4 regions of the Pantoea sp. X-Soil-MYKO-1785 genome follow, and region 2 is predicted to be linked to each of the others. Evidence: predicted binding sites of a transcription regulator. Region 2 holds the regulator's gene; each other region holds the start of a gene.

Region 1 (7,336 bases), 3.3 Mb from region 2:
GGTTATCTGGCGGCGAATACCGACACGCTGCAGCTCGGCTCCGGCGGCATTATGCTGCCTAACCATGCGCCACTGGTGATTGCCGAGCAGTTTGGCACCCTGGCCTCGCTGTATCCCGGCCGTATCGATTTAGGCCTGGGCCGCGCGCCCGGTTCCGATCAGCGTACGATGATGGCGCTGCGTCGCCATCTCTCCAGCATGCACGCCGATACCTTCCCGGATGATGTGGCCGAACTGATCGGCTGGTTCGATGCCGAACCGGGCGAACAGCCGGCGGTACAACCGGTGCCCGGTCTGGGGCTGAAAATCCCGGTCTGGCTGCTTGGTTCCAGCCTTTACAGCGCCCAGCTGTCAGCCAAATTGGGTCTGCCGTTCGCCTTTGCTTCGCATTTCGCGCCCGACCAGCTGTTCCAGGCGCTGCACGTCTACCGTGAAAACTTCCAGCCGTCGGCGCGTCTCGAAAAACCTTACGCCATGGTCTGTATCAACGTGGTGGCTGCCGACAGCGAACGTGATGCGCGCTTCCTGTTTACCTCGCAGCAACAGCAGTTTATTAACCTGCGCCGCGGTAAGCCGGGCCCGTTACCCGCACCGGTTGAGAACATGGATAATCTCTGGTCACCGTCAGAACAGTATGGCGTGCAGCAGGCCTTGAGCATGTCGCTGGTCGGCGATAGCGACAAAGTGCGTCACGGTCTGGCTTCGCTGATGCGCGAAACTCAGGCTGACGAGATCATGGTCAACGGCCAGATTTTCGATACTGAGGCGCGTCTGCGTTCATTCGCTATTGCGATGGAAGCGGCCCGCAGTCTGTAATTCTGCCGGCGGTGGAGGCAAGCCATCGGCACCCACCGCCAGTTGCCGACTGTCACGCGCCGGCGATCGACCATAAAAGCGGCTGTACTCCCGGCTGAACTGCGAAGCGCTCTGATACCCTACCCGATAGCCCGCCGTCCCTGCATCCAGCTTTTCCACCCGCATCAGGCGTCTCGCCTCATTCAGCCTCAGCTGCTTCTGGTATTGCATCGGCGTCATCGCCGTCACCGCTTTGAAGTGATGATGCAGCGATGAGACGCTCATCCCGACGTTGCTGGCGAGCTGATCAATTTTCAGCGGTCGGTGGAAGTTTTCCCGTAGCCAGCGCGCCGCCTGTGCCACCCGGTTGCCGGGGCGCTCTGCCAGCGCCATATTCAGAATGCGCGGTCCTTCCGGCCCGGTCAGCAGTCGATAGAAGATCTCCTGTTCAATCAACGGCGCCAGCGCGGCGATATCCTGCGGATGATCGAGCAAGCGCACCAGCCGTATCACCGCATCGACCAGCAGCGGTGACATCTTATGCACCGTAATGCCCCGCTCGCTGCGTGCCTGCGACAGCGGCAGCACCGGCGGAAACTGCTCGAGGTAACGCATCAGCCGGGTTTCATTGATGGTGATGCCGATACCCAGATTGGGCTTTTCCGGCGTGGCTACGGTGACGCAGCCGCGGACCGGCATATCCAGCGTTACCAGCAGCAGATCGCCCGGCCCGTAATGCAGGATCTCATCGCCGATATGCAGCGCTTTACCGCCCTGCGCCACCAGCGCAAAACTGGCCCATTGGGCAATGTGCACCGGCTCACTGGGGGCTGAACTACGGCCAAAAAACAGGCAGTCAATGGCGCTGGTGTGCCGGCCATCACTCGGCGCGTGACGATCGATCAGCTGCGCCAGCGTTTGCCACTCAGGGGCTTCTGTCATCACTCCTCCCGTCCCGTTCCACTCCGGATTCAGATGCGGCAGATCTTAACGTAAGTTAATCCCGGCGCCTGCCTTGCGCGCTCATCTTTGCAGGATCGTGCAAAAAGCTTGCAGGATTGCGCTACCCACATCCGGCACCAGCGCGCATAGTCTACCGACGCAATCATTACGACAGAGAACAATATTATGAAAGCTCTGGAAAACAAAATAGCGCTGGTGACGGGCGCGTCAAAAGGCATTGGCGCGGCGATCGCCATCGCTTTTGCCACCGCTGGCGCGCGCGTGGTGGTCAACTATCGCCAGGACGAGCCGGGTGCGGCCGATGTGGTGAGCGATATCCTGTCGCTGGGCAGCGAGGCGGTGGCGGTACAGGCGGATATCTCACAACCGCGCGAGGTTGAGCGGCTTTTTGCCACCACCGTGGCGGAGTTCGGGGCACCGGATATCGTGGTCAATAATGCCGGCAGTTTCCATCACGGTGACTTTGCAGCCCTGACGCTGGAGGTAATGCGCCAGCAGATCGACGTTAATCTGCTCGGCACCATGCTGGTGTGTCAGCAGGCGATTCACCACTTTCCGCCGCACGGTGGCAGCATCATTAACCTTAGCGCCCTCAACAGCAAAAACAGTACTCCTGGCTCGGTGCTGTGGGCCGCCACCAAAGGGGCGATTGATACCCTGACCCAGGGTCTGGCACGGGAGCTGGGGGCAAAAAATATTCGGGTCAACGCATTAGCGCCGGGGATGATCCTGACCGAGGGTTTGCTGGCAGCCAAGAAGATCAGCCCGCAGCTCAAGGCGCAACTGCTGGCGGCTACACCGCTGGGACGGTTTGGCCTGCCGGAAGATGTCGCCCAGGTGGCGCTGTTTCTCGCCTCTGAGGAGTCAGCCTACGTCAGCGGCGAGCGCGTGATGATCAGCGGCGGCGCCTGACAGGCATAAAAAAAGGGAAACCCGAGGGCTTCCCTTTTTATCACGACTTAACGTCTGTTATACGTCACGACGACGTGGTGCTGCGGCAGCGCCATCTTCACGACGTGGACCACGACCGCCTTCACGGTTGAAGCTGCGTCCGCCTTCACGACCACCTTCACGGCGTTCAGAAGAGAAGCGACGACCACCTTCACGGTTTGCGCCCGCGCCTGCACCAGCAGGACCACGACGCTCACCACCGGCTGGACGACGATCGCCACGGCCTTCGTTCGGCTGTGCATCACCCAGCAGCTGCATATTCATCGGCTTGTTCAGAATACGCGTACGGGTGAAGTGCTGCAGCACATCGCCTGGCATGCCTTTCGGCAGCTCGATGGTTGAGTGAGTGCCGAACAGCTTGATGTTACCGATGTAACGGCTGCTGATGTCGCCTTCGTTAGCAATCGCACCAACGATGTGACGAACTTCAACACCATCATCGCGACCCACTTCAATGCGATACAGCTGCATTTCGCCAACGTCACGACGTTCACGACGTGGACGGTCGCCATCACGGCTTTCACGTGGACCTCGTGAGTCACGCGCTTCGCGGCTGTCACGACGGCCATCACGCTCGTCACGATCGCGGTATTCGCGACGTGCCGGACGCGGTGCTTCTGGTGGCAGAATCAGAGGACGTTCGCCCTGTGCCATCTTCAGCAGTGCCGCTGCCAGCGTTTCCAGATCCATCTCTTCTTCTGGCTGCATTTTAGCCAGCAGCGCACGGTACTGATCCAGGTCGCTGCTTTCCAGCTGCTGCTGGACTTTAGCCGCAAATTTAGCCAGACGACGCTGACCCAGCAGTTCTGCGTTTGGCAGCTCTACTTCAGGAATAGTCAGCTTCATTGTGCGTTCGATGTTGCGCAGCAGACGACGCTCGCGGTTCTCAACGAACAGCAGGGCGCGACCCGCACGGCCCGCACGACCGGTACGGCCGATACGGTGAACGTAAGATTCTGCGTCCATCGGAATGTCGTAGTTAACTACCAGGCTGATACGCTCAACGTCAAGGCCACGGGCCGCAACGTCGGTCGCGATCAGGATGTCAAGACGACCATCTTTCAGGCGCTCCAGCGTCTGCTCACGCAGTGCCTGGTTCATGTCACCGTTCAGCGCGGCGCTGTTGTAGCCACTACGCTCCAGTGCTTCCGCCACTTCCATGGTTGCGTTTTTGGTACGCACGAAGATGATGGCAGCATCAAAGTCTTCCGCTTCAAGGAAGCGAACCAGCGCGTCTGTTTTACGACCGTAAGCGGTCCAGTAGCTCTGGCTGATATCAGGACGCGTGGTCAGGCTTGACTGAATGCGCACTTCCTGTGGGTCTTTCATGAAACGCTTAGTGATGCGGCGAATCGCTTCCGGCATGGTTGCCGAGAACAGCGCGGTCTGATGATCGGCTGGGATCTGCGCCATGATGGTTTCAACGTCTTCGATGAAGCCCATGCGCAGCATTTCATCCGCTTCGTCCAGCACCAGGCCGCGCAGGTTAGACAGATCTAACGTGCCGCGTTTCAGGTGGTCAAGCAGACGACCAGGCGTACCTACCACAACCTGAGGTCCCTGACGCAGGGCGCGCAGCTGCACGTCATAACGCTGGCCGCCGTACAGGGCAACCACGTTCAGGCCACGCATATGTTTAGAGAATTCGGTAACTGCTTCAGCAACCTGTACCGCCAGTTCGCGGGTCGGTGCCAGCACCAGGATTTGTGGCGCTTTAACAGTAGGATCAATGTTGTGTAACAGCGGCAGAGAGAACGCCGCGGTTTTACCACTCCCGGTCTGCGCCATGCCTAACACGTCACGGCCCGCCAGCAGGTGAGGAATACACTCAGCCTGGATTGGGGATGGCTTAACGTAGCCCATGCCATTCAGTGATTCAAGGATGTCGGCGTTCAGGCCAAGGTCAGCAAAAGTGGTTTGAATATCAGTCATGTAGTACACGTGCCTCTTAGATTGCGGCGGCCAGTCTACATAACTCGTCGTGAAAACTTTCAGTCATTTTCATCAAAAAGTGTGAACCGGCTCAAATTAGAAGTTTTGACGAACAGAAAAGCCCTCATCCCTGAAGATGATGACTTGACAGGTTTTACAGGCAATTAAAGTTCGTCAGCTATTGCTGGTCAGATTCTGATAAATCGTCTTGTGCCTGGCCGAGTTGCGCCAGTTCCAACAATGCGTATCGGTGTTCAACAAAGTTATTGACGTTGTTGGCCACCGCCAGTTTGAACAACGCTTTCGCGTCGTCCTTCTCCCCCAGACTTAGGTAGTACTTACCTAAATAGAAGTTGGTTTCACTGAGATGTTCAGCGAGCGAGGTGTTATCCGTTGCGTCCGCCTGGAGACTTTCCATCAACGATTTTTCGCTGATGTCACCCAGGTAGAACTCGACAATATTCCATCCCCATTGGTCTCTGACCGCTTTGTCGTGACGCTGTTGAAGCGCGACTTTTGCCTTGTCGACATCCATCTCACGTTCAACGAGATAGAGCCACAGACTGCGGAAAGGATCGTTAGGATCGTCTTGATAAAACGCCAGCAGATCATCTTGCGCTAACTTGTATCGACCGCCGTAATAGAGGGCGATACCACGGTTTAAATGCGCATAGTTGTAAGTTGGATCAAGCTCAAGTACAGAATCAAACGCTTCATAGGCGGCATCAAAGTTGCCCGCCTGCGTTAAATATATGCCTAAGTAGTTAAACACTTCTGGCATATCTGGTCTTATAGACAGCGCTTGCGAAAAATCGTTCCGCGCTAATGCCCGCAGACCTAAACTATCATACAACACTCCGCGCTCATATAACAGCTGTGCGCGTTCATCATCGGTGAGGGCGCGACTGGCAAGAATTTGTTCCATGCGCGCCAGAATCACTTCCTGCTGCAGTGTGGGCTGTAAAGGTACTGCAAGAACTTCGTTCTTACGCCAATTGGAGTTGCTGCATCCTGCCAGCGTCAAAGCTGTCGCAACAAAACACCAGCGCAGAAAAGGCTTCATTTCCCACTCCCGAATACAAACATTGGGATAACCATCCTGTCATCCGCCTGCTGTGCACAAGGATTCCCGCCCTCGCGATGACACAAACGCCCCTCCCTGCCAGGCAAGGAGGGGCAAATCAGCAACGACTTATTCAGCGTCAGGTGTGCTCACCGCTGCAGCTTCTTCAGTCTGCGGCTTAGATTCTGTCGCTTCTTTGATGCTCAGACGGACGCGGCCCTGGCGATCAACTTCCATCACCTTAACCGGAACTTCCTGACCCATCTGCAGATAGTCGGTTACTTTCTCAACGCGCTTATCGGCGATTTGAGAAATGTGTACCAGACCTTCTTTACCACCGCCGATAGCGACGAAGGCGCCGAAGTCAACGATGCGGGTCACTTTACCACTGTAAATGCGGCCCACTTCGATCTCTGCGGTGATCTCTTCAATACGACGAATCGCTTCTTTCGCTTTCAGACCATCGGTCGCAGCAATTTTCACAGTGCCATCGTCTTCGATTTCAATCGTGGTGCCCGTCTCTTCGGTCAGTGCACGAATCACTGAGCCGCCTTTACCGATCACATCTTTGATCTTATCGGAGCTGATTTTGATGGTGTAAATGCGTGGTGCGAATTCAGAAATCTCAGTACGCGGAGTGCTGATAGCCTGTTCCATGACGCCCAGAATGTGCAGACGCGCACCCTTGGCCTGGTTCAGCGCTTCCTGCATGATTTCACGCGTGATGCCTTCGATTTTGATGTCCATCTGCAGCGCGGTGATACCTTCACGGCTACCGGCTACTTTGAAGTCCATGTCGCCCAGGTGATCTTCGTCGCCCAGGATGTCAGACAGAACCACAAACTTCTCGTTTTCTTTCACCAGACCCATCGCGATACCGGCAACAGCAGCCTTGATCGGTACGCCTGCATCCATCAGCGCCAGTGAGGCACCACAGACAGAAGCCATTGATGAAGAACCGTTGGATTCGGTGATTTCCGACACCACACGAACGGTGTACGGGAATTCTTCCGCTTTTGGCATCACGGCTAACACGCCGCGCTTCGCCAGACGACCGTGACCAATTTCACGACGCTTAGGCGAACCAACCATACCGGTTTCACCGACAGAGTACGGAGGGAAGTTATAGTGGAACAGGAAGCTGTCGGTACGTTCGCCCATCAGCTCATCCAGATTCTGCGCATCGCGGGTGGTGCCCAGCGTGGCGGTTACCAGCGCCTGCGTTTCACCACGGGTGAACAGCGAAGAACCGTGAGTACGTGGCAGTACGCCAGTACGCACATCCAGCCCACGAATCATGTCTTTCTCACGACCGTCGATGCGCGGTTCACCGTTCAGGATGCGGGTACGAACCACATTCTTTTCAAGGCTGTGCACGATATCGCCAATTTCAGCGCTATCCAGCGTTTCATCTTCAGCCAGCAAGGCTGCGATGGTTTCGTCTTTGATCACGCCAACCTGGGTGTAACGCTCCTGCTTATCAGTGATGCGGTAAGCATCGCTGATGCGCGCTTCAGCCAGCGCAGCCACGCGAGAAATCAGCGCGGTATTTGCGGCTTCTGGCTGCCAGTCCCAGCGAGGTTTGCCCGCTTCAGCGACCAGCGCGTTGATGTTTTCGATAACAACCTGCTG
Region 2 (7,336 bases):
TCGTAGCTGGCGGTGGCAATTTTCCATGCCAGCCACAGCAGGTAGAGGCTGCCGGCAATTTTCAGCACCAGATGCAGCGAAGGATAGAGCAGAATCAGTCCACCAACGCCAAACGCCACCATCAGCAGCATCACCTGCATGCCGATCATGATGCCAATCATCAGGGGAAGGGTCCGCACAAAGCCAAAATTGGCGCCGCCCGCGGTAAGTAACATATTATTAGGGCCTGGCGTGATTGCGGCGACCCATAGAAATCCCAACATCGATAAGAAAAGACTCAGTTCCATGGCAATCGGGTGCTCCTCACCCCCAGCAAGCAAAAAACCTATCGAAGCTAACAGTGTGATATGGAACAGACAAGCTTTTACAACATGAAATTTAGCGGGCCGGAAGCCGGGGATTTTACGCCGCTGGCCGGCATGCGTAATGCCCATCTGCAAACGGTGCTGCCACGCCTGCTGCGGCGGCAGATCAACCTCGATCCCTGGTGGCAGCGTCTCGATCTGCCCGATGGCGATTTTGTCGATCTCGCCTGGAGTGAAGATCCGCAGCTGGCGCAGCACAAACCGCGGGTGGTGTTGTTTCACGGACTGGAGGGCAGTTTCCACAGTCCCTATATTCACGGCCTGATGGCGATCTGTCGCGCACGCGGCTGGCTGGCGGTGGTGATGCATTTTCGCGGATGTAGCGGCGAACCTAACCGGCTGAACCGCATCTATCACTCCGGCGAAACCGAAGATGCGCGCTATTTTTTGCACTGGTTGCAAACCCGCTGGGGCCGGGTACCGACCGTGGCGGTGGGTTTTTCGCTGGGCGGCAACATGCTGGGCTGCCTGCTGGGCCAGCAGGGATCCGCTGTGCCGGTTGATGCGGGCGTCATCGTCTCCGCGCCGCTGCTGCTGGCGCCGTGCAGCCTCAAGCTGGAGCGCGGCTTTTCACGCTTTTATCAATACTATTTACTGGCGCAGCTGAAGAAGAATGCCCGGCGCAAACTGCACGCCTGGCCGGAAACGTTGCCGGTGAACCTGGCGCAGCTTAAAGCGCTACGCCGGCTGCGCGACTTTGATGACGCAATCACCGCCCGCGCCCACGGTTTCAGCGATGCGGCTGACTATTATCAGCGCGCCAGCGCCCTGCCATGGCTGAAACAGGTCGATAAGCCGCTGCTGATCATTCATGCCAAAGATGACCCGTTCATGAGTGATGAAGTGATACCGCACAGCAGCCAATTATCTGCCACTATTACTTATCAACTGACGCCGCACGGCGGTCACGTTGGCTTTGTCGGCGGGACGTTGCGCCAGCCCGAAATGTGGCTTGAACAGCGCATACCCCAGTGGATTGCCCCTTTTCTGGAAACCTAACGTTGTGATTATTCCCTGGCAACAGGTCTCACCTGAGACGCTTGAAAATCTGATTGAAACTTTCGTACTGCGTGAAGGCACCGACTACGGCGAGCAGGAACGCAGCCTGAACGAAAAAGTGGCTGACGTGCGCCGCCAGCTGGAAACCGGCGAAGTAGTGCTGGTGTGGTCGGAACTGCATGAATCGGTCAATATCATGCCGCGCAAAGAATTTCGCGGCTGATGCAGCCAGCGGCAATTCATGTTAACAATGCGCATGACCCGATTTCACAGGGAGCTTTTTTATGTCAGCACGCCATCCGATAATCGCCGTCACCGGTTCCAGCGGCGCGGGGACCACCACCACCAGTCTCGCGTTCCGTAAAATTTTTCAGCAGCTTGATCTGCACGCTGCCGAACTGGAAGGCGACAGTTTCCACCGCTTCACCCGGCCTGAAATGGATATGGCGATCCGCAAGGCGCGCGATTTAGGCCGTCATGTCAGCTATTTCGGTCCGGAAGCCAATGACTTTGGCTTACTGGAGCAGAGCTTCAGGCAGTATGGGCTCGACGGCCAGGGCCAGTCGCGTAAGTACCTGCATACCTATGATGAAGCGGTGCCGTGGAATCAGGTGCCGGGCACCTTTACGCCGTGGCAGCCGCTGCCGCAAAACACCGATATCCTGTTTTACGAAGGACTGCACGGTGGCGTAGTGACCGCCCAGCATAACGTGGCGGAACATGTCGACCTGCTGGTAGGCGTGGTGCCGATTGTTAACCTCGAGTGGATTCAGAAGCTGGTGCGTGACACCAGCGAACGCGGCCATTCGCGTGAAGCAGTAATGGATTCGGTGGTGCGTTCAATGGAAGATTACATTAATTTCATTACGCCACAGTTCTCGCGCACCCACCTGAACTTCCAGCGGGTGCCGACGGTCGACACTTCGAATCCGTTTGCCGCCCGCGCGATTCCGTCACTGGATGAGAGCTTCGTGGTGATCCATTTTCAGGCGCTGGACGATATCGACTTTCCTTATCTGCTGGCGATGCTGCAGGGATCGTTCATTTCGCATATCAATACGCTGGTGGTGCCGGGCGGGAAAATGGGGCTGGCGATGGAGCTGATCATGGGTCCGCTGGTGAAGCGGCTGGTGGAAGGCAAGCGGATAGAGTAAGAGGCCAGCAAAAACCGCTCTGAGAGCAGATGTCTTTAACAAAGATAGTAAAACTGGCTTTCCTGCGGCTAAAGACTTACCCCTGGGCAGGCTTCAGGGAGCATACACCTTTCGCAAAGACGCAAAACCGCTATCCCTGGCAGGCTCAGCGCGGGCCATCCCTGGCCCGCGATGCTTTGCTACAGGCATATGCTCCCTTCGCTTCACGTCCGACAACCGCATCCGGTTTCAGGAAGGTCGCTACAGACAAACCCTGGGCAGAAAGAATCTGGCAGCAATAGATAAGTTCAACACGCAGGGAACCGGGTCAGAAGAGGAAAGCGTCCCGCGCCAGGGACGGCGCGGGTCGAGCGGCCAGGGATTGGCTTAAGCGACTTTCCGATCTGACCCGGTTCCCTGCCCAGGCACAGTCTTAAATCAACCTGCATCAGATACTGGAAGTGAAGTTAGCAGGTCTGCAATGACCCTTGCGGCTATTACAGTTCGATCACTTCATAGCTGTGGGTGATGGTGACGCCTTTACCCAGCATGATAGCGACCGAGCAATATTTTTCAGCAGAAAGATCCACCGCGCGTGAGACCGCCTTATCCTGTAGCGCTTTGCCGCTCACGATAAAGTGCAGGTTGATGTGCGTAAAGATTCGCGGCGCTTCTTCACGACGTTCTGAGGTCAGTTTCACTTCACAATCAGCCACATCGTTGCGACCTTTTTGCAGAATTGAAACCACGTCGATGGCGCTGCATCCGCCTGCCGCCATCAGCACCATCTCCATTGGGCTGGGCGCTTTATCACCCGAATTGCCATCCATTAACACCTGATGACCGGATGACGACTCACCGAGGAATGTCAGTCCTTCTACCCATTTCACTCTTGCCTGCATGATTTTCGCTCCAGAATATGCGGTTTTGCCGTCAGAGTACGCTTTCGCCTGGTAAACAGCAATCCAGAGAAATCCGCTGTTAGCTGAAGCGAGACAACAGAAGACAGTCGGCAAAAGCTGTGCTACAAACAGTGCTGAAAATATTTTTCGTCACCTGATGGCGAAGCCGGGAAGAATGATGCGCACTGCGCCGAATGCAGCCCGAATAATTTCCTGTAAGGGAAACGCTTGAAGCTTTCATCGCCTGACAGGGAAAACTGCCCCCTGTATTTTGGGCACGATTACAACAGAGGATAATAGCGAATGGTTCTCGGCAAACCGCAAACAGACCCTACACTCGAATGGTTCCTGTCCCATTGCCATATTCACAAGTATCCATCCAAAAGTACGCTGATTCATCAAGGTGAAAAAGCTGAAACGCTTTACTACATCGTGAAAGGTTCCGTTGCGGTTCTGATCAAAGATGAAGAAGGCAAAGAGATGATTCTTTCTTACCTGAATCAGGGCGATTTCATTGGCGAGCTTGGCCTGTTCGAAGAAGGTCAGGAGCGCAGCGCCTGGGTACGTGCGAAAACCGCGTGCGAAGTGGCGGAGATTTCCTACAAGAAATTCCGTCAGCTGATCCAGGTTAACCCGGATATCCTGATGCGACTGTCGTCGCAGATGGCGCGTCGCCTGCAGGTTACGTCTGAAAAAGTGGGTAACCTCGCTTTCCTCGACGTGACCGGACGCATTGCTCAGACTCTGCTTAACCTGGCGAAGCAGCCAGACGCCATGACGCATCCCGACGGCATGCAAATTAAAATTACTCGTCAGGAAATTGGCCAAATCGTTGGTTGTTCACGTGAAACCGTGGGCCGTATTTTGAAGATGCTGGAAGATCAGAATCTGATCTCTGCACACGGCAAAACCATCGTCGTTTACGGCACCCGCTAATTCCTGTCACCCACGGCGTGATGGCAACATCGCGCCGTTATTGTTTGTGTTGGGCCGATGTGGCGTCGAATTATTTACCATCCTGAAGTCAACTACGCCTTGCGGCAAACCCTGGTGCTCTGTCTGCCCGTGGCGCTGGGCTGGCTGGCTGGCGACCTGCAAAAAGGTCTGCTGTTCTCGTTAGTTCCCGCCTGTTGCAATATCGCCGGTCTGGATACCCCGCATAAACGCTTCTTCAAACGCCTGATTGTCGGCGGCAGCCTGTTTGCGCTCGGCAGCTTCCTGATTCAGTGGCTGACGCAGCACGCCATTCCGCTGCCGCTGATTCTGTTCGCCTTGCCGTTGCTGCTGGGGGTCACCGGCGAAATCAGTCCGCTACACGGCCGCCTGCTGCCCGGCACCCTGATCGCCGCCATCTTCACGCTGAGCCTGATTGGCCGTATGCCGATCTATGTGCCGCCGCTGCTCTATATCGGCGGCACGCTATGGTATGGGCTGTTTAACTGGTTCTGGTTCTGGCTGTGGAAAGAGCAGCCGATGCGTGAAAGCCTGAGCCTGATCTACCGCGAACTGGCCAACTATTGCGATGCCAAATATACCCTGCTGACCCAGCTGACCGACCCGGAAAAGGCCCTGCCGCCGCTGCTGGCGCGCCAGCAGAAAGTGGTCGATATGATCACCACCTGTTACCAGCAGATGCACATGCTTTCCGCCAGCCGGGATCACAGCCATAAGCGGCTGACCCGCGCCTTTCAGGTGGCGCTGGACCTGCAGGAACACATCTCGGTCAGCCTGCATCAGCCGGAAGAGGTGCAGAAACTGGTGGAGCAGAGCCATGCCGAAGCGGTGATCCGCTGGAATGCCCAGACTATTTCGGCCCGCTTACGGGTGCTGGCGGATAACATTCTCTATCACCAGTTGCCGGATCGTTTTGGCATGGAGAAGCAGCTCAGCGCGCTGGAAAAAATTGCCCGTCAGCATCCTGATAATCCGGTGGGGAATTTCTGCCTCTATCACTTCAATCGTATTGCGCGGGTGCTTCGCACCCAAAAGCCGCTCTATCAACGTGACCTGATGGCCGATCGCCAGCGCCGTCTGCCGCTTTTGCCGGCGCTGCGCAGCTACCTGTCGTGGCGTTCATCGGCGCTGCGCACCGCCGGTCGCTTTGCGGTGATGCTGATGCTGGGCAGCGCGCTGGCGCTGTTTTTCAACATTCCTAAGCCGTACTGGATTCTGATGACCATTATGTTCGTCAGCCAGAACGGCTACGGTGCCACCCGCGTCCGCATCCAGCACCGGGCGCTGGGCACGTTTGCCGGTCTGGTGATTGCGGCTGCCACCTTACGCCTGGCGGTGCCGGAGTCGCTGGTGCTGCTGATCATGCTGCTGATCACCTTTATCAGCTACCGGTTTACCCGCCAGTTTTACGGCTGGTCGATGATTGGTTTTACGGTGACGGCGGTCTACTCGCTGCAGCTGCTGTCGCTGAACGGGGCGCAGTTCCTGCTGCCACGCCTGATGGATACGCTGATGGGTTGCCTGATCGCCTTTGGCGGAATGCTGTGGCTGTGGCCGCAGTGGCAGAGCGGCTTACTGCGGCAGAACGCCCACGACGCACTGGAAACCTATCAGGATGCGCTACGGCTGCTGCTGGGGGCGGAACAGTCGCCGGAGAAACTGGCGTACCAGCGGATACGGGTCAATCAGGCGCACAATGCGCTGTTTAACTCCCTGAACCAGGCGATGCAGGAACCGGCTTTCAACGCTCAGTACCTCAAAGATATGCGTCTGTGGGTCACCCACAGCCAGTTTATTGTTGAGCACATCAATGCAATGACGATTCTGGCGCGCGAACACACCATGCTGACCGCCTCGTTAGCTGAGCGCTATCTGCAGTCCTGCGAAATTGCGCTGCAACGTTGTCAGCAGCGGCTGGAATATGACGGTGCCAGTTCGCAGGTTAACCTGCTGGATGAGGTAGAAAATATTAATGAAGGGCCGGTGACAGTCGTCGAACAGCATGTGCGCCGTATTCTGGATCATCTGAGCGTGATGCACACCATTTCTTCTCTGGCGTGGAGCCAGCGACCGCAACATGGCCGCTGGCTGATCAGACGGTTACGCAAAAACTAAATCAGCCGCTAATCACCTTGCCGACGGCGGCGGCGAAGCGGCGCATGCCCTCTTCGATGTCGGCGGGTTCGATGATCAGCGAAGGTGCAAAACGCATCACGTCGGTGCCGGCCACCAGCACCATTACCCCTTCTGCGGCTGCCGCATTGAGGATATCGCGCGCCTTGCCGCTATGCTGAGGCTTCAGCGCCGCGCCAATCAGCAGGCCTTTGCCGCGAATATCACTGAACAGATCGTACTTCGCATCAATCGCCTGCAGCGCGCTGACAAATTGCTGACGCCGGACGCTAACGCCTTCCAGCACCGCCGGGGTATTGATAATGTCCAGCGCGGTCTCGGCAATGGCGCAGGCCAGCGGATTGCCGCCGTAGGTGGTGCCGTGCACGCCAGGCGCCATGGTAGAGGCGATCTCATGGGTGGTCAGCATGGCGCTGACCGGGAAACCGCCGCCCAGTGCTTTGGCCGAGGTCAGAATATCGGGCTGCACGCCATAGTGCTCATAAGCAAACAGCTTGCCGCTGCGTCCCATACCGCTCTGGACTTCATCCAGCACCAGCAGCGCCTGATATTGATCGCACAGTTCACGCAGCCCATGCATAAATTCTTCGGTTGCGGGCACCACGCCGCCCTCGCCCTGAATCGGCTCAACCACGATAGCGCAGGTGTGATCGTCGATAACCGCCTTAACCGCAGCCAAATCATTGAACGGCACGTGGACGATATCGGCCGGTTTGGGGCCAAAGCCATCAGAATATTTTGGCTGTCCGCCAACTGTTACGGTAAACAGCGTCCGGCCGTGGAAAGCGTTGTGGAAGGCGATAATCTTACTTTTGAACGGACTGTGACGTTTGCAGGCGTAATAGCGTGC
Region 3 (7,336 bases), 1.5 Mb from region 2:
TGCAGTTCTTTGCCGTTATCGCGCTGCAGCTTTTTGAACAGCTCAATCGGCATGTTGTTGTAGGTCATGTCGCTGCCGTTCTCAGAGAAATAACGGTTAACGTCACTGACTTCTGAATTGATCGGCAGGAAGGTCACTTTGTTCAGAATGGTGTTGGCGTTATCCCAGTACTGCGGGTTCCGCACCAGGGTGATGCGTTCGTTGATGACGTGCGCATCCAGTTTAAACGCGCCGTTGCCGACCCAGTTCTGTGGCTGAGTCCACTGATCGCCGAACTTCTCAATCGCGGGCTTATACACCGGCGACATCACTGAGTTGATCATCAGCTTGTCGAAATAAGGAACCGGCTCACTCAGGGTCACTTCCAGCGTATGATCATCAATCGCCTTCACGCCCAGATCGGAGGTCGGTTTTTTGCCGGCGATGATCTCATCAACGTTAAGGATATGACCATACTGTGGGTAGCTGGCGTAAGGTGACGCGGTTTTCGGATCCACCAGGCGCTGCCAGCTGTAGACGAAGTCCTGCGCGGTGACCGGCTCGCCGTTCGACCATTTGGCATTCTTACGTAAGTGGAAAGTCCACACTTTGAAATCTTTGTTTTCGTAACTTTCCGCTACGCCCGGCACCGGGTGACCGTTGCTGTCACTGACCAGCAGACCTTCGTAGAGATCGCGCGCCACGTTATCTTCCGGCACGCCTTCAATTTTGTGCGGATCAAGCGACTGCACTTCATCGCCATTGCCGCGTACCAGTTCCTGTTTTGCTGCCAGCTCAACGCCAGCTGGCACTGTAGCCGCCAGAACTGCATTCCCTGCCAGGGCACTGATTGCAGCAAAAACGCCCGCTGCAATCAGGCTTTTTTTCGTGATGTTGTTCATTATTACACTCCAGTTTTATTATCGTCGCCGGGGCGATTGACTGCCCCGGCGTCCCCCGTCTCGGGATCCCCGGCTGGTTAACCTGAGGATAGTGACCGCGTACTGTGGTCTGCACGGACGCGCGCTCCCCGACTGTCTCGCCAGGTAAGCACGCGGCTCAGTGTTGTTTGATGAAATAGTATTTCAGGTCTGTCATGTCCTGCGGGTCTTTGCCCGTAAAGCCGCCAACCCAGGGCTTCACCAGGCGCACACTCACGCGGTAGTAAACTGGCACAATTGGTGAGTCTTTGTCGAGTTGTGTTTCAGCCTGCTGATAGAGGCTGGCGCGTTGCGCTTCACTGCCGGCGGTCAGGGTCTCTGACATCAGGCGATCAAACGTCGGGCTGCGGTAAAAGGCGGTATTGATTGAGGCGTTACCGATCAGCATGTTGAGAAAGGTCGACGGCTCGTTGTAATCCGCGCACCAGGTGGCGCGAACCACGTCATACTGCGCCTGATGACGGGTCTCCAGCAGGGTTTTCCACTCCTGATTCTGTAATGTGACCTTCGCACCGAGATTCTTCTGCCACATTGACGCCGCCGCGATCGCCTGACGTTTATTCTGATCGGAGGTGTTATAGAGCAGCGTGAAGGTTAACGGATGACTGGCATCAAATCCCGCCTCTGCCAGTAACTTCTTCGCCGCCTGATTGCGCTGCGCCTGGGTCTGTCTGAACCATTCCGGTGGGGTTAAGTTGATCCCGGCGGTAAACGGTGGCGTCAGGCTGTAGGCCGGAATCTGTCCCTGCCCCATGATCTTGTTGGCAATCACCTCACGGTCGAGGGTCATCTTGATCGCAGCGCGTACGCGCGGGTCGGTAAACGGCGGCTTTTTATTATTAATTTCATAATAGAAAGTGCAAAGTAGCGGACTGACTTTGACCTGCTCGCCCAACTCCTGACGCAGTTTGCCGAACATTTCTGGCGGGATTGCGCTGTTGGTAATGTCGGTGCCGCCGCTGCGATAGCGATTAATATCGCTGTTTTCAGAGGCGATCGGCAGGAAAGTGCCCTGCTCGATCACCGTATGGCTGTTATCCCAGTAATGTGGATTACGCTGCAGGACGATTTTTTCATTGACTACCCAGTCGCTCAGCGTATACGCACCGTTGCCGACATAGTGACCCGGCCGGGTCCAGGCCTCGCCCCACTGCTTGATCGCCGGGGCATAAACCGGCTTCAACGCGGTATGCGCCAGCATGGCGACCAGATAAGGCACCGGTTCACTCAGAGTGATTTGCAGATGATGGGCATCAAGCGCCTTCACACCGAGCCGATCGGGTGACATTTTGCCGGCCAGAATGGCATCAATATTGGCGAAATGGGCAGCCTGCAGATAGCTCGAATAAGGGGAAGCCGTCGCAGGATCGGCCAGTCGACGCCAGCTATAGACGAAATCATCGGCGGTTACCGGTTCGCCGTTGCTCCATTTTGCGTCATCCCGCAGGGTAAAGGTCCACTGGGTGCCCTGCTGGTTTTGCCAGCTCTCCGCTACGCCAGGCACCACCTTGCCGCTGTTATCGGTGTTAACCAGCCCATCAAGCAGATTAAGAATAATATTCGATTCCGGCACGCCTTCAACTTTATGTGGGTCGAGCGACGCCACCTCAGTGCCGTTATTAATGACGATTTGCTGCTGCGGCGCCAGCGTTGTCCCGGCTGGCACCACGGCGCCATAGGCCGGTGAAAGGGCGATTAACAGACATAATGCAATTTTACACCGCTGTTGCTGCAAGTTTTTCATCCCAGTCATCCGAAAGCGCCAACCTTAATTAAGTATCCCGATAGGCTTAAGCAAAAAGCGTTCTCACTTTGGGCTGTCGGAGAAAAATTTTTACGTTGCGCCAAAAATTATCAGAAGCAGCAGAAGCGCGCCAAAGTAAAATAGCTAAAATGTTAACTAATTCTCTTTTATCATGAGAAGTCAGGCAGCGGAAGTGTTAATTTTTGACCTGAAAATATCTTATCGCTATGAAAAATAGCGATTTTAGATAAAAACGAACTTTTTCTGTGGCCAGTAGCGGGATAAAAACACTTTTTTGGCAATTATGCCGGAGATGCGTCATCAGACGTGATGAAAGCGCGCCCGCTGGCAACAGGGGCGCGATTTGTCAGGCTAAGAACGAATAAGAAAGCAGATTATCATGTGAAAATCGTGACATTGCTGTGGCTAAAAACGGGCAAATTCCGATCGGCAGTAATGAAAGTGATAATCCGCTGAATCTATTAAGCGGGATGAATAATTGCATTTTTATGGTGCAGTATTTCAGCGCTTTGCACCATTATGATTCACAACTTCGCTTCGGCCCCTGAATTAAGTCGGGTCGTTAATTGAGTAAGCCGGGGAAAATTGATTTCATTCCGGTCACCACGAACTCAATACCCAGCGCCATCAGCAACAGCCCCATAATACGGGTAATGACGTTAATCCCGGTCTGGCCTAACACCCGCACCATTAATGGCGCGGCCCGAAACAACAGCCAGCAGCAGAAGGCAAAAAGCGCAATCGCCAGGCTAAAACCCAGCAGATTAACCCAGCTGTGGTAGCGCGTGCTCCAGACAATGGTCGAACTGATAGCACCCGGTCCGGCCATCAGCGGCAGTGCCAACGGTACCACCCCAACGCTTTCACGAATTGCGGTCTCTGATTTTTCCTGTTTGTTCTGCTTATCTTCGCCCAGCTTACCGCTGATCATCGACATGGCGATGGTCACCACCAGAATCCCCCCGGCGATGCGGAATGAGTCAATTGAGATGCCGAAAATATGCAGGATCCCGTCACCGAGAAACAGTGAGGTCCACAAAATGATGGCGACCGCGAGGTTAGCCGTCAGATTGGTTTTATTACGCTCGGCAACACCCTGATAGCGGGTCATGCTGATAAATACCGGAATAATGCCTACCGGATTGACCAGCGCAAAAAGCCCGACAAAAAATTTTATATAGCCTGATAAATCTAATAGCGCAGGGTTCACGACAGACTCCGTACTGCTGGGGGGAGGAAAACGCGCCTAATGTAAGGGAAAAAGCGCCCTGACGCCAGATGCGCGCGCAGCTATTTATTCTCCCGATCTGCGCCCGATTCAGCGCTTTTCGCCAGACATTAAAATGCAGCTGGTTTTAGCCGCTATAAGCCTGGCCTTCAGAGGCGAATGCCGTTTCAACAGCCGGCTTCCAAAAAGTGCGGCTGAAAGGTGTCAGCTTGCGTTCAAATTGATCTGTATCAAAATTGCCGTACCTCAAACCAGGTAATCTTTTCGCAACGGAAGTATTAGCAGTATCAAGGTTCAACCGCGGTACTGCCAGAGCAGACTAGTTTAGTAAACATTTGAAAATCCGGGTGTTCTGACCCAAACTAACGTCCCTGCCAGGCGCGACTATACTCAGGACGCAGGATTGTTTACTAAAAAAGTTTAACTTCCTTCAGGAGAACACCATGGCCGTTACTAATGTCGCTGAACTTAATGCACTGGTCGAACGTGTAAAAAAAGCCCAGCGTGAATACGCCAACTTTTCCCAACAACAGGTTGACGCCATTTTCCGTGCTGCCGCGCTTGCCGCCGCAGATGCCCGAATTCCTCTTGCTAAGATGGCCGTTGCTGAATCCGGCATGGGCATCGTCGAAGATAAAGTGATCAAAAATCATTTTGCTTCTGAATATATCTATAACGCCTACAAAGATGAAAAGACCTGCGGTGTGTTAGCAACCGACGACACCTTCGGGACTATCACTATCGCAGAACCGATTGGCCTGATTTGCGGCATCGTGCCGACCACCAACCCAACCTCTACCGCCATCTTCAAAGCGCTGATCAGTCTTAAAACCCGTAACGGTATTATCTTCTCGCCACACCCACGTGCGAAAGACGCTACCAATAAAGCGGCGGATATCGTGTTGCAGGCAGCGATTGCCGCCGGTGCGCCAAAAGATATTATCGGCTGGATTGACGCGCCTTCTGTAGAGCTGTCTAACCAGTTAATGCATCACCCTGACATCAACCTGATTCTGGCTACCGGCGGACCCGGTATGGTGAAAGCTGCTTACAGCTCAGGTAAACCGGCTATCGGTGTGGGTGCCGGTAATACGCCGGTGGTGATTGATGAAACGGCCGACGTGAAACGCGCCGTGGCTTCTATCCTGATGTCAAAAACCTTCGATAACGGCGTGATTTGTGCCTCTGAGCAGTCCGTGATTGTGGTGGATTCTGCCTATGACGCGGTGCGCGAACGTTTTGCCAGCCATGGCGGCTACCTGCTGCAGGGCGCTGAGCTGAACGCAGTACAGAATATCATTCTGAAAAACGGCGGCCTGAACGCGGCGATTGTCGGTCAGCCAGCGTTTAAAATTGCTGAGATGGCGGGCATCACCGTACCGCCAAGCACCAAGATTCTGATTGGTGAAGTGCAGCTGGTGGATGAATCTGAGCCGTTTGCTCACGAAAAGCTCTCCCCGACCCTTGCGATGTATCGGGCCAAAGATTTCCAGGATGCCGTCGATAAAGCGGAAAAACTGGTGGCGATGGGCGGTATCGGACACACCTCCTGCCTGTATACCGACCAGGACAACCAGACCGAGCGCGTTCACTACTTCGGCGACAAAATGAAAACCGCGCGTATTCTGATCAATACCCCGGCTTCACAGGGTGGTATCGGTGACCTCTACAACTTTAAACTGGCCCCTTCTCTGACGCTGGGTTGTGGTTCATGGGGCGGTAACTCCATCTCTGAAAACGTCGGACCGAAACACCTGATCAATACCAAAACTGTCGCCAAGCGAGCTGAAAATATGTTGTGGCATAAACTTCCTAAATCCATCTACTTCCGTCGCGGCTCTCTGCCAATTGCACTGGAAGAGGTGGCTTCGGATGGCGCCAAACGTGCGTTCATCGTTACTGACCGCTTCCTGTTTAACAACGGTTATGCCGACCAGGTGACTCGCGTGCTGAAAGCACACGGCGTTGAAACAGAAGTGTTCTTCGAAGTTGAGGCAGACCCTACGCTGAGCATCGTGCGTAAAGGCGCTGAGCAGATGAACAGCTTCAAACCTGACGTGATTATCGCCCTCGGCGGTGGTTCACCGATGGATGCCGCGAAAATCATGTGGGTGATGTACGAACATCCTGAAACCCATTTCGAAGAACTGGCGTTACGCTTTATGGATATCCGTAAACGTATCTACAAATTCCCGAAAATGGGCGTCAAAGCGCGCATGGTAGCGATCACCACCACCTCCGGTACCGGTTCAGAAGTGACGCCGTTTGCGGTGGTTACCGATGATGCCACCGGCCAGAAATACCCACTGGCTGACTATGCGTTAACCCCGGACATGGCGATTGTCGATGCCAATCTGGTAATGGATATGCCGCGCTCCCTGTGCGCCTTTGGCGGCCTGGATGCGGTAACCCACGCGCTGGAAGCCTATGTGTCAGTGCTGGCTAACGAATACTCTGACGGTCAGGCGCTGCAGGCACTTAAACTGCTGAAAGAGAACCTGCCAGCCAGCTACGCCGAAGGTGCTAAAAATCCGGTGGCGCGTGAACGGGTACACAATGCGGCAACCATCGCCGGTATCGCCTTTGCCAACGCCTTCCTTGGGGTTTGTCACTCCATGGCGCATAAACTGGGTTCAGAGTTCCATATCCCACACGGCCTGGCTAACTCACTGTTAATCGCCAACGTCATTCGTTATAACGCGAACGACAACCCGACTAAACAGACCGCGTTCAGCCAGTATGACCGTCCGCAGGCACGTCGTCGCTACGCAGAAGTCGCAGACCACTTAGGCCTGACGGCCCCAGGCGACCGCACCGCGCAGAAAATTGAAAAACTGCTGGCGTGGCTGGAAGAGATTAAAACTCAACTGGGTATCCCAACCTCTATCCGCGAAGCGGGTGTGGCGGAAGCGGACTTCCTGGCGAAAGTCGATAAGCTGGCAGATGATGCATTCGATGACCAGTGTACCGGCGCTAACCCACGTTATCCGCTGATTGCTGAGCTGAAACAAATTATGCTGGACACCTATTATGGCCGCGAATTTGTTGAACCCTTCTCCAGCGTCGCTGAAGCCGTGGCTGAGCAACCGGTAAAAGGTGTTAAGGTCGAGAAGAAAGCGAAAAACGTCTAATCGGCTGACAAACAAAAAACCCGCCTCGGCGGGTTTTTTTATTTATGGCGCAGCGTTGTCAGTTCAGCGGTGTTTGTGCGCCGTATATCGCCTGCAATGACCCCTGCTCAATCGCCTGCTTGTAATGCTTGCGGCACACTGAGATATAGCGTTCATTGCCGCCTATCACCACCTGCTCACCTTCACTGAACGGTTTACCCTCGCTGTCGAGCCGCAGCACCATGCTGGCTTTGCGGCCACAGTGACAGATGGTCTTCAGTTCTACCAGCTTGTCAGCCCACGCCAGCAGATA
Region 4 (7,336 bases), 1.5 Mb from region 2:
AGCGAGCCAGGGTTTCCAGCGTGCCGGGTGCACAAGGCGAGGTGGCCAGCTCACTGTGATTCAGCAGTTTTTCATAAATTTTGATCTCTTCCGAGACCCGCAGGCAATAAGGCACTTTGACGATGTAAACACGGTCAAGGAACGCCTCATTGTTTTTGTTATTACGGAAGGTGACCCATTCTGACTCGTTGGAGTGCGCCAGAATGATGCCGTTGAACGGCAGGGCCGAAATGCCCTCAGTCCCGTTATAGTTACCTTCCTGGGTAGCGGTCAGTAAAGGATGCAGTACCTTAATTGGCGCCTTAAACATCTCGACGAACTCCATGATGCCCTGGTTAGCGCGGCACAGTGCGCCGGAGTAGCCGTAGGCATCAGGATCGTTTTGCGCGTGATTCTCCAGTTTACGGATGTCCACTTTACCCACCAGCGCCGAGATATCCTGGTTGTTCTCATCGCCGGGTTCGGTTTTGGCAATCGCCAGCTGTTCCAGAATCGATGGCCAGACCTTAACCACTTTAAAGCGTGAGATATCGCCACCGAAATCGTGCAGACGTTTGGCCGCCCACGGCGACATAATGGTGCCGAGGTAGCGACGCGGCACGCCGTACTCTTTTTCAAGGATATGGGCATCTTCCTGCGGGTTAAACAGGCAGAGCGGATGGTCATTGACCGGGCTGCGTTCGCCATCGGCGCTCAGCACGTAGATCGGTACGCGCTGCATCAGCGATTTAAGCCGCTCAGCCAGCGAGGATTTACCGCCGCCGACCGGACCCAGCAGATAGAGGATCTGTTTCTTCTCTTCAAGTCCCTGAGCGGCATGTTTCAGGTAGGAGACGATTTGTTCAATCGCTTCCTCCATGCCGTAAAACTCCTCGAACGCCGGATAGCGTCCCATCACACGGTTGGAGAATATTCTGGAAAGGCGTGGCTCCTGAGCAGTGTCAACCATTACTGGCTCACCAATAGCCATTAACAGTCGCTCTGCAGCGTTGGCGTATGCACTGCGATCCTGCTTACAGATAGCAAGAAATTCCTGCAGTGTGAACTCTTCGTCCTTGGCAGCTTCATAACGCTGACGATAGTGATCGAATATATTCATAGCGATGCCCGTCCTTTCGTTTTTAGCACAGGTAAGGAGCGTAATTAGAGGCTCATGCAGCTCCCGGAAGATATTCTCTATTGAGTACAGCAACCCTTATGCCAACCTGATCGTTTTTATCGGGATACACAACTTTTATGGTTACTCTGCTCGTACAATATGTCTGGTCTTACTTCTAACTGTAGATGGCTTCTAAGAAATTTCCTCCATGGCTGTGGATAGGTGAGGGTGAGATCAACAACATAATCGGTTTGATGTAAGGCCGGTATGCGCCTCTGTTGACTTAACTTAACGTGATTTTAACCTTTAATGCCACTTTCAGCGGCTGGTCGCTTAAAGGAATTCGATATAAGTTAATCCAGTCGCAAAAAAACGTTAGACTTCATGTTTGATTGTTATATTTATGGAATGAATAAATTGTGAACCAATTCAAATTTAAGGCGCTTGTCGCACTTTTACCTTGTTATTTGCTCTCTGGCGGCGCTCATGCCGCACCGCTTTCTGTCGGTGCTTCAGTGATTTATGCCGAGTCCCCTTATCGTGGTGGTCAGGACCGTTATCTGCCGGTTCCGGTGATTAATTACGAAGGTGAAAACTTCTGGTTCCGCAGCCTGCAGGGCGGTTACTACCTGTGGAAAGATCCGCAGAACCAGCTGTCACTGACGCTGCTCGGTTCCCCGCAGGAGTACAAGCCCAGCGACAACGATCTGGGCGATATGAAAGGTCTGGATAAGCGTCGAATGACCCTGATGGCGGGTGCCACCTACCGTCATACTGCCGACTGGGGTATTGTCCGCACCGCCTTACTAGGTGACGTGCTGAACAACAGCAACGGTATGATCTGGGACTTAACCTACCTTTATCGTTTCGAAATGGGTGATTTCAGCCTGACGCCCGGTATCGGTGCGATGTGGAACAGTGCCAATCAAAACCGTTATTACTACGGTGTTTCCGGCCATGAAAGCGCCCGTACCGGCATCAGCCGCTACAATCCGGATGACAGCTGGTCACCTTACGTCGAGCTGAGCGCCAGCTATCAGATTTCGCCGCAGTGGAACGTTGGCGTCGTCGGACGCTATACCCGTTTCGACAGCGAAATCAAAGACAGCCCGATGATTGATAAAAGCAGCCAGGCGACACTCTGGACCGGCGTCAGTTACACCTTCTGATAACGCACTAAACGAGGGCATTTTATGCCCTCTGTTCTTTTATGGGGCCTCATAATGGGGCGGGAGAGCGGAATGCGTAACCTCATCAATTTTGCCGGCCATCACTCTCTGCCGGTGATCGGCCAGGGCAGCTGGTATATGGGCGAAAACCCGGCGCAGCGTGCAACCGAAGTCGCTGCGCTGCAGGCCGGACTGGCGTGCGGTCTGCGCCTGATCGACACGGCAGAAATGTACGCTGACGGCGCGGCCGAAGAGGTGGTGGGTGAAGCGCTGCAGGGGCGTCGTGACCAGGCGCTGGTGGTGTCTAAAGTCTATCCGTGGAATGCCGGTGAGCAGGATGCCATTGAAGCCTGCGAGCGCAGCCTGCGCCGCCTGAGAACCGATTACCTCGATCTCTACCTGCTGCACTGGCGCGGTAACATTCCGCTGGAAGAGACGATACGGGCGATGGAATGTCTGCAGCAGCAGGGTAAAATCCGCTACTGGGGCGTCTCTAATTTCGATACCGATGATATGGCTGAGCTGTGGGATGAAGCGGGTGGGGCGCAGTGCGCGACCAATCAGGTGCTTTACCATCTCGGCTCACGCGGCATTGAATACGATCTGTTGCCAGCCTGCCAGCAGCGAAACCTGCCGATCATGGCTTATTGCCCGCTGGCGCAGGCCGGACGACTGCGCGAAAGCCTGTTCAGCGATCCTCAACTGACCCGACTTGCACAGCAAAAGGGCATCAGCGTGGCGCAGCTGCTGCTGGCCTGGGTGATCCGTCAGCCTGGGGTTATCGCCATTCCCAAAGCCAGTTCTGTCGCCCATGTGCAGGAAAATGCTGCGGCGCTGGAGGTGGTGCTGACAGAGGACGATCTCACCCTGATTAACCAGCGCTATCCGGCACCGCAGCACAAGTTGCCGCTCGACGTGGTTTAAGCTTTAACCGCCTCGCCGCTGATTTTTTTCTTCAGGCGGAAGGTGGTCGCCAGACGGGCCGGCTTTTCGCCTGCGCTGCGCAGTGGCTGGTTGATACGGGCCGTTTCCACGCAAACCATGGTCTTGTAGCCCTCATTCGGCATATCGGCCATGCTGCAGGAGAGCTCAACCCCTGGATTCCACGTCACAACGTCACTGTGATGGTGGTGATAGACTTCAATCTGCCGCTGAGCAGCCGGATCGTTGATCACTGAGCAATCTTCGGCTGCGGTAAAGATGCGGTCAATTCGGCCCGGATAGCGCTGCTTTCCGTCACTGCTGCCGATCTCACCCTGATTTACCTTGTCGATATAGCTGTTTCCCAGTCCTGACACTTCAACTCCGCTGATATCGCTGACGGTGAAATAACTGTGCAGGGCAGCGGTTGCTTCGATGTCACCGTGCGCTTCCAGTTCGATTTCGCAGTGCTGGCCGAGCCGGAAGCGGGCAATTAAGGTGAATTCATGCGGCCACAGCTTCAGCGTCTGAGCATTGCTTTCCAGCACCAGCGTCAGCATCACGCCATCTTCATTTTCATCATGCGCTGACAGCGTCCACGGCTGATTACGGGCAAAGCCGTGCGCCGGTTCGCCTGCCGGGCCAAACCATGGCCAGCAGATCGGCACGCCACCGCGAATCGCTTTACCGGGGGCAAACTGGCTCTTGTCGCTGAGCCACAGCACCGGCTGCTCACCGCTAGGCTGCCAGGCAATCAGATGGGCACCCTGCAGAGTCAGGGCGGCGCGCACTTTGGGATGACTGACGATAATCGCCGGCAGTTCTCCAACCTGACGCTGCGACAGGTAAGGGGAGATCTGCGTCACCACCGGCAGAGAAAACAGTTTATCTTGCATGTTCGATTCCTTCCTGAGCGGATCAAAAAAAGGGCGACCGAAGTCGCCCTTATTCTCAGTGATGTCTGGCTGCCTTATTTAGCAGAAACCAGCGCAATCAGGTCGAGAACTTTGTTTGAGTAGCCAGTTTCGTTGTCGTACCAGGAAACCAGTTTCACAAAGTTGTCGTTCAGCGCGATACCGGCTTTAGCGTCAAACACTGAAGTCAGGATTTCGCCGTTGAAGTCAGTAGAAACTACGTCATCTTCAACATAGCCCAGCACGTCTTTCATCTCGCCTTCTGCAGCAGCTTTGATAGCAGCACAGATTTCTTTGTAAGAGGCCGCTTTTTCCAGACGTACAGTCAGGTCAACCACGGAAACGTTAGGGGTTGGTACGCGGAAAGCCATACCGGTCAGTTTGCCGTTCAGCTCTGGCAGAACTTTACCGACTGCTTTCGCTGCGCCAGTTGATGAAGGGATGATGTTCTGAGATGCGCCGCGGCCGCCGCGCCAGTCTTTGTGAGACGGGCCATCAACGGTTTTCTGAGTAGCGGTAGTTGCGTGAACAGTGGTCATCAGACCTTCAACGATACCAAACTTGTCGTTGATCACTTTTGCCAGTGGAGCCAGGCAGTTAGTGGTGCACGATGCGTTAGAAACGATATCCTGACCCTGGTATTTGTCGAAGTTTGCACCACGAACAAACATTGGGGTGTCATCTTTCGATGGACCGGTCAGAACAACTTTCTTCGCGCCTGCAGTGATGTGTTTACGTGCAGTTTCGTCAGTCAGGAAAATACCGGTTGCTTCAGCAACAACGTCAACGCCGACTTCGTCCCACTTCAGGTTAGCCGGATCTCTCTCAGAGGTAACACGGATTTTCTTGCCGTTAACAACCAGTGCGCCGTCCTGAACTTCTACGGTGCCGTCGAAACGACCGTGAGTAGAGTCATACTTCAGCATGTACGCCATGTAATCGGCGTCCAGCAGGTCGTTGATTGCAACGATTTCGATGTCAGAACGCTGTTGAGCAGCACGGAAAACGATGCGACCGATACGGCCAAAACCGTTGATACCTACTTTGATAGTCATATATTCCACCAGCTATTTGTTAGTGAATAAAAGGTTGCCTGTAAAATTACAAAAACCTTACCAGGCGTCAAGCGGAATCGTGTCAATTGTTGCGACAGGTCAATTCGCCTGAAAGGAATTATTCGATGCGCAATCGCTTGCGGACCGCCAATGATATCGCGCTTCGTTTAATCAATCGCCGAATATATAGGGATGCCCCGGATAAAAGGTGATCAAAGTCACAAATCCGGGTTGCAGACGTCGGACTGAAAGGGTGAGCACGAAAAAAGACCCGTCTTATGTTGATCATTTGTTAGAATAGTAGTCGAAATTTTCAGAATGGCACCTTCCGGAATCTTAAAAATGGCTAAAGACACCGCACCCGAAGCAAAAATTGCGCAGCTGACAGAAATGCAGCGGTATGTGACCCAGCATCGCGGAACGGAGCCGCCTTACAGTGGCGCACTGCTGCACAACAAGCAAGACGGCATTTACCACTGTCTGGTTTGTAACGCGCCGCTGTTTCTGTCTGAGACCAAATATGATTCAGGTTGTGGCTGGCCGAGCTTTTACCAGCCGGTGAGCGACGACGCGATTCGTTATATTGAAGATGATTCACACGGCATGCAGCGCATTGAGATTCGCTGTGGTCAATGTGACGCACATCTGGGACACGTCTTCCCTGATGGCCCGCAGCCGACCGGAGAACGCTATTGCGTCAATTCCGCCTCACTGAATTTTACCGACGAGCAGGGCGAACAGACCAAAGGATAAGGGCGATGAAGCAGCAACTTGAAGCGATGCTCGCCGCAATGACGCCAGAAGTCTATCAGCGACTGGCAACGGCGGTAGAGATTGGTAAATGGCCGGATGGCGTGGCGCTAACCCAGGAACAGCGCGACAATTGTCTGCAGCTGGTGATGCTGTGGCAGGCGCGGCATAACGACAGCCCGCAGCACATGACTATCGGCAAAGACGGCGAGATGGTGACGAAGTCGAAAAAGCAGCTTAAGGAAGAGTTCGGTATCGACTCAGACGTGACCCGCCTCAACCTGCACTGAGTGAGCCATGTTCACCGTCAGGGGGTGATCTGTCTTCACCGGGCAAAAAAAAGCTGGCTTAGCGCCAGCTTTTTTTATATCAGCACCGCGCCCTGGGCGGTCATTTGCGCGAAGGCGATCTCACTGTCTTCGGGATTCAGGTTCACGCCGCGACAGCCTTCTTTGACCACTTCAACCTGGTAGCCCAGCTCGAGCGCGTCCAGTACGCTGTATTTCACGCAGTAGTCGGTCGCCAGCCCCAGCACTACCAGATGGGTAATCTCGCGTTCGCGTAACCAGCTGTCGAGTTCGGTTTTGCGGCGATGGCCGTTATCGAAGAAGGCGCTGTAGCTGTCAACATCCTGATCCTGCCCCTTATGGAACACCGCATCAAACAGCGAACGATCGAGGTCAGGATGGAAATCGGCCCCCTGGCTGCCCTGAATGCCGTGATCCGGCCACCAGATCTGCGCCAGACCGTTTAATTCGCCAAGGGTGTAGACCGGCTCGCCGGAGACCGAGGCAAAACTGCCGTGATCGGCCGGATGCCAGTCCTGCAGCGCGACCACCGGTTCACCATTCTGGATAAAGGTGCGTGCATAGCGGTTGGCAACCTCAACGGTCTGGTCGCCTTCGTGGACGGCCATTGGGCCGCCCGGACAAAAATCATTCTGGATATCAATAATGATCAGTGCGCGTTTCATTACAAGTCGCTCCGTCTCAATCTTCTGTCAGTTCACCGCGCAGATTCTGCTGCATTTTGCTGCGTATTTCATCGGCGGAGAGGTTCTGGCTAAGTAAGAAGTGCAACTTAGTCAGTGCTGCCTCAACGGTCAGATCAAAACCGCTGATGACGCCAGCATGTTCCAGCGCGTTGCCGGTGGCGTAGCCGCCCATATTAACCTTGCCCGAAATGCATTGGGTCAGATTGACCACCACGATACCGCGCTCGCTCGCCTGCTGCAGTTCAGCCAGGAACTCCGCATTCTGCGGTGCATTGCCGACCCCGTAAGAGCACAGAATCAGCGCTTTTACCGGCTGACGCAGGAAGTTGCGCACCACATCGGCGGAGATGCCTGGATAAATGGTCACCACACCAATCGGCTGCGGCGTAATGGTGTGCACAATCAGCCCGCCCTGGCCCTGCGGCGCGGGCGGG

The links. Region 2 encodes CRP, which controls carbon source genes, mostly activating them, when cyclic AMP is high. Its sites were predicted from a motif close to ATGTGANNNNNNTCACAT; they were not measured.
Region 1: the regulator CRP is predicted to act here: its motif matches at 4,721-4,738, upstream of yrbN (protein YrbN).
Region 3: the regulator CRP is predicted to act here: its motif matches at 4,132-4,149, upstream of adhE (bifunctional acetaldehyde-CoA/alcohol dehydrogenase).
Region 4: the regulator CRP is predicted to act here: its motif matches at 5,365-5,382, upstream of msrB (peptide-methionine (R)-S-oxide reductase MsrB).

What each region holds. Positions count from the first base shown of each region.
Region 1 is NZ_AP036000.1:470,456-477,791, reverse strand. It holds gene AC6I8D_RS02150 (luciferase-like monooxygenase) at 1-816, shown strand, start outside; gene AC6I8D_RS02145 (AraC family transcriptional regulator) at 778-1,737, opposite strand; gene AC6I8D_RS02140 (SDR family NAD(P)-dependent oxidoreductase) at 1,924-2,670, shown strand; gene AC6I8D_RS02135 (DEAD/DEAH family ATP-dependent RNA helicase) at 2,728-4,641, opposite strand; gene yrbN (protein YrbN) at 4,658-4,714, opposite strand; gene nlpI (lipoprotein NlpI) at 4,820-5,704, opposite strand; gene pnp (polyribonucleotide nucleotidyltransferase) at 5,834-7,336, opposite strand, start outside.
Region 2 is NZ_AP036000.1:3,813,295-3,820,630, forward strand. It holds gene AC6I8D_RS18145 (LysE family translocator) at 1-287, opposite strand, end outside; gene AC6I8D_RS18150 (hydrolase) at 348-1,364, shown strand; gene AC6I8D_RS18155 (YheU family protein) at 1,369-1,587, shown strand; gene AC6I8D_RS18160 (phosphoribulokinase) at 1,649-2,518, shown strand; gene AC6I8D_RS18165 (OsmC family protein) at 2,995-3,399, opposite strand; gene crp (cAMP-activated global transcriptional regulator CRP) at 3,703-4,335, shown strand; gene AC6I8D_RS18175 (YccS/YhfK family putative transporter) at 4,393-6,468, shown strand; gene argD (bifunctional acetylornithine/succinyldiaminopimelate transaminase) at 6,470-7,336, opposite strand, start outside.
Region 3 is NZ_AP036000.1:2,313,557-2,320,892, forward strand. It holds gene oppA (oligopeptide ABC transporter substrate-binding protein OppA) at 1-881, opposite strand, end outside; gene AC6I8D_RS11170 (ABC transporter substrate-binding protein) at 1,039-2,664, opposite strand; gene AC6I8D_RS11175 (YchE family NAAT transporter) at 3,248-3,895, opposite strand; gene adhE (bifunctional acetaldehyde-CoA/alcohol dehydrogenase) at 4,357-7,044, shown strand; gene tdk (thymidine kinase) at 7,103-7,336, opposite strand, start outside.
Region 4 is NZ_AP036000.1:2,336,795-2,344,130, reverse strand. It holds gene yeaG (protein kinase YeaG) at 1-1,099, opposite strand, end outside; gene AC6I8D_RS11315 (MipA/OmpV family protein) at 1,519-2,268, shown strand; gene AC6I8D_RS11310 (aldo/keto reductase) at 2,341-3,192, shown strand; gene AC6I8D_RS11305 (D-hexose-6-phosphate mutarotase) at 3,189-4,085, opposite strand; gene gapA (glyceraldehyde-3-phosphate dehydrogenase) at 4,160-5,158, opposite strand; gene msrB (peptide-methionine (R)-S-oxide reductase MsrB) at 5,501-5,911, shown strand; gene AC6I8D_RS11290 (YeaC family protein) at 5,917-6,198, shown strand; gene pncA (bifunctional nicotinamidase/pyrazinamidase) at 6,273-6,881, opposite strand; gene ansA (asparaginase) at 6,898-7,336, opposite strand, start outside.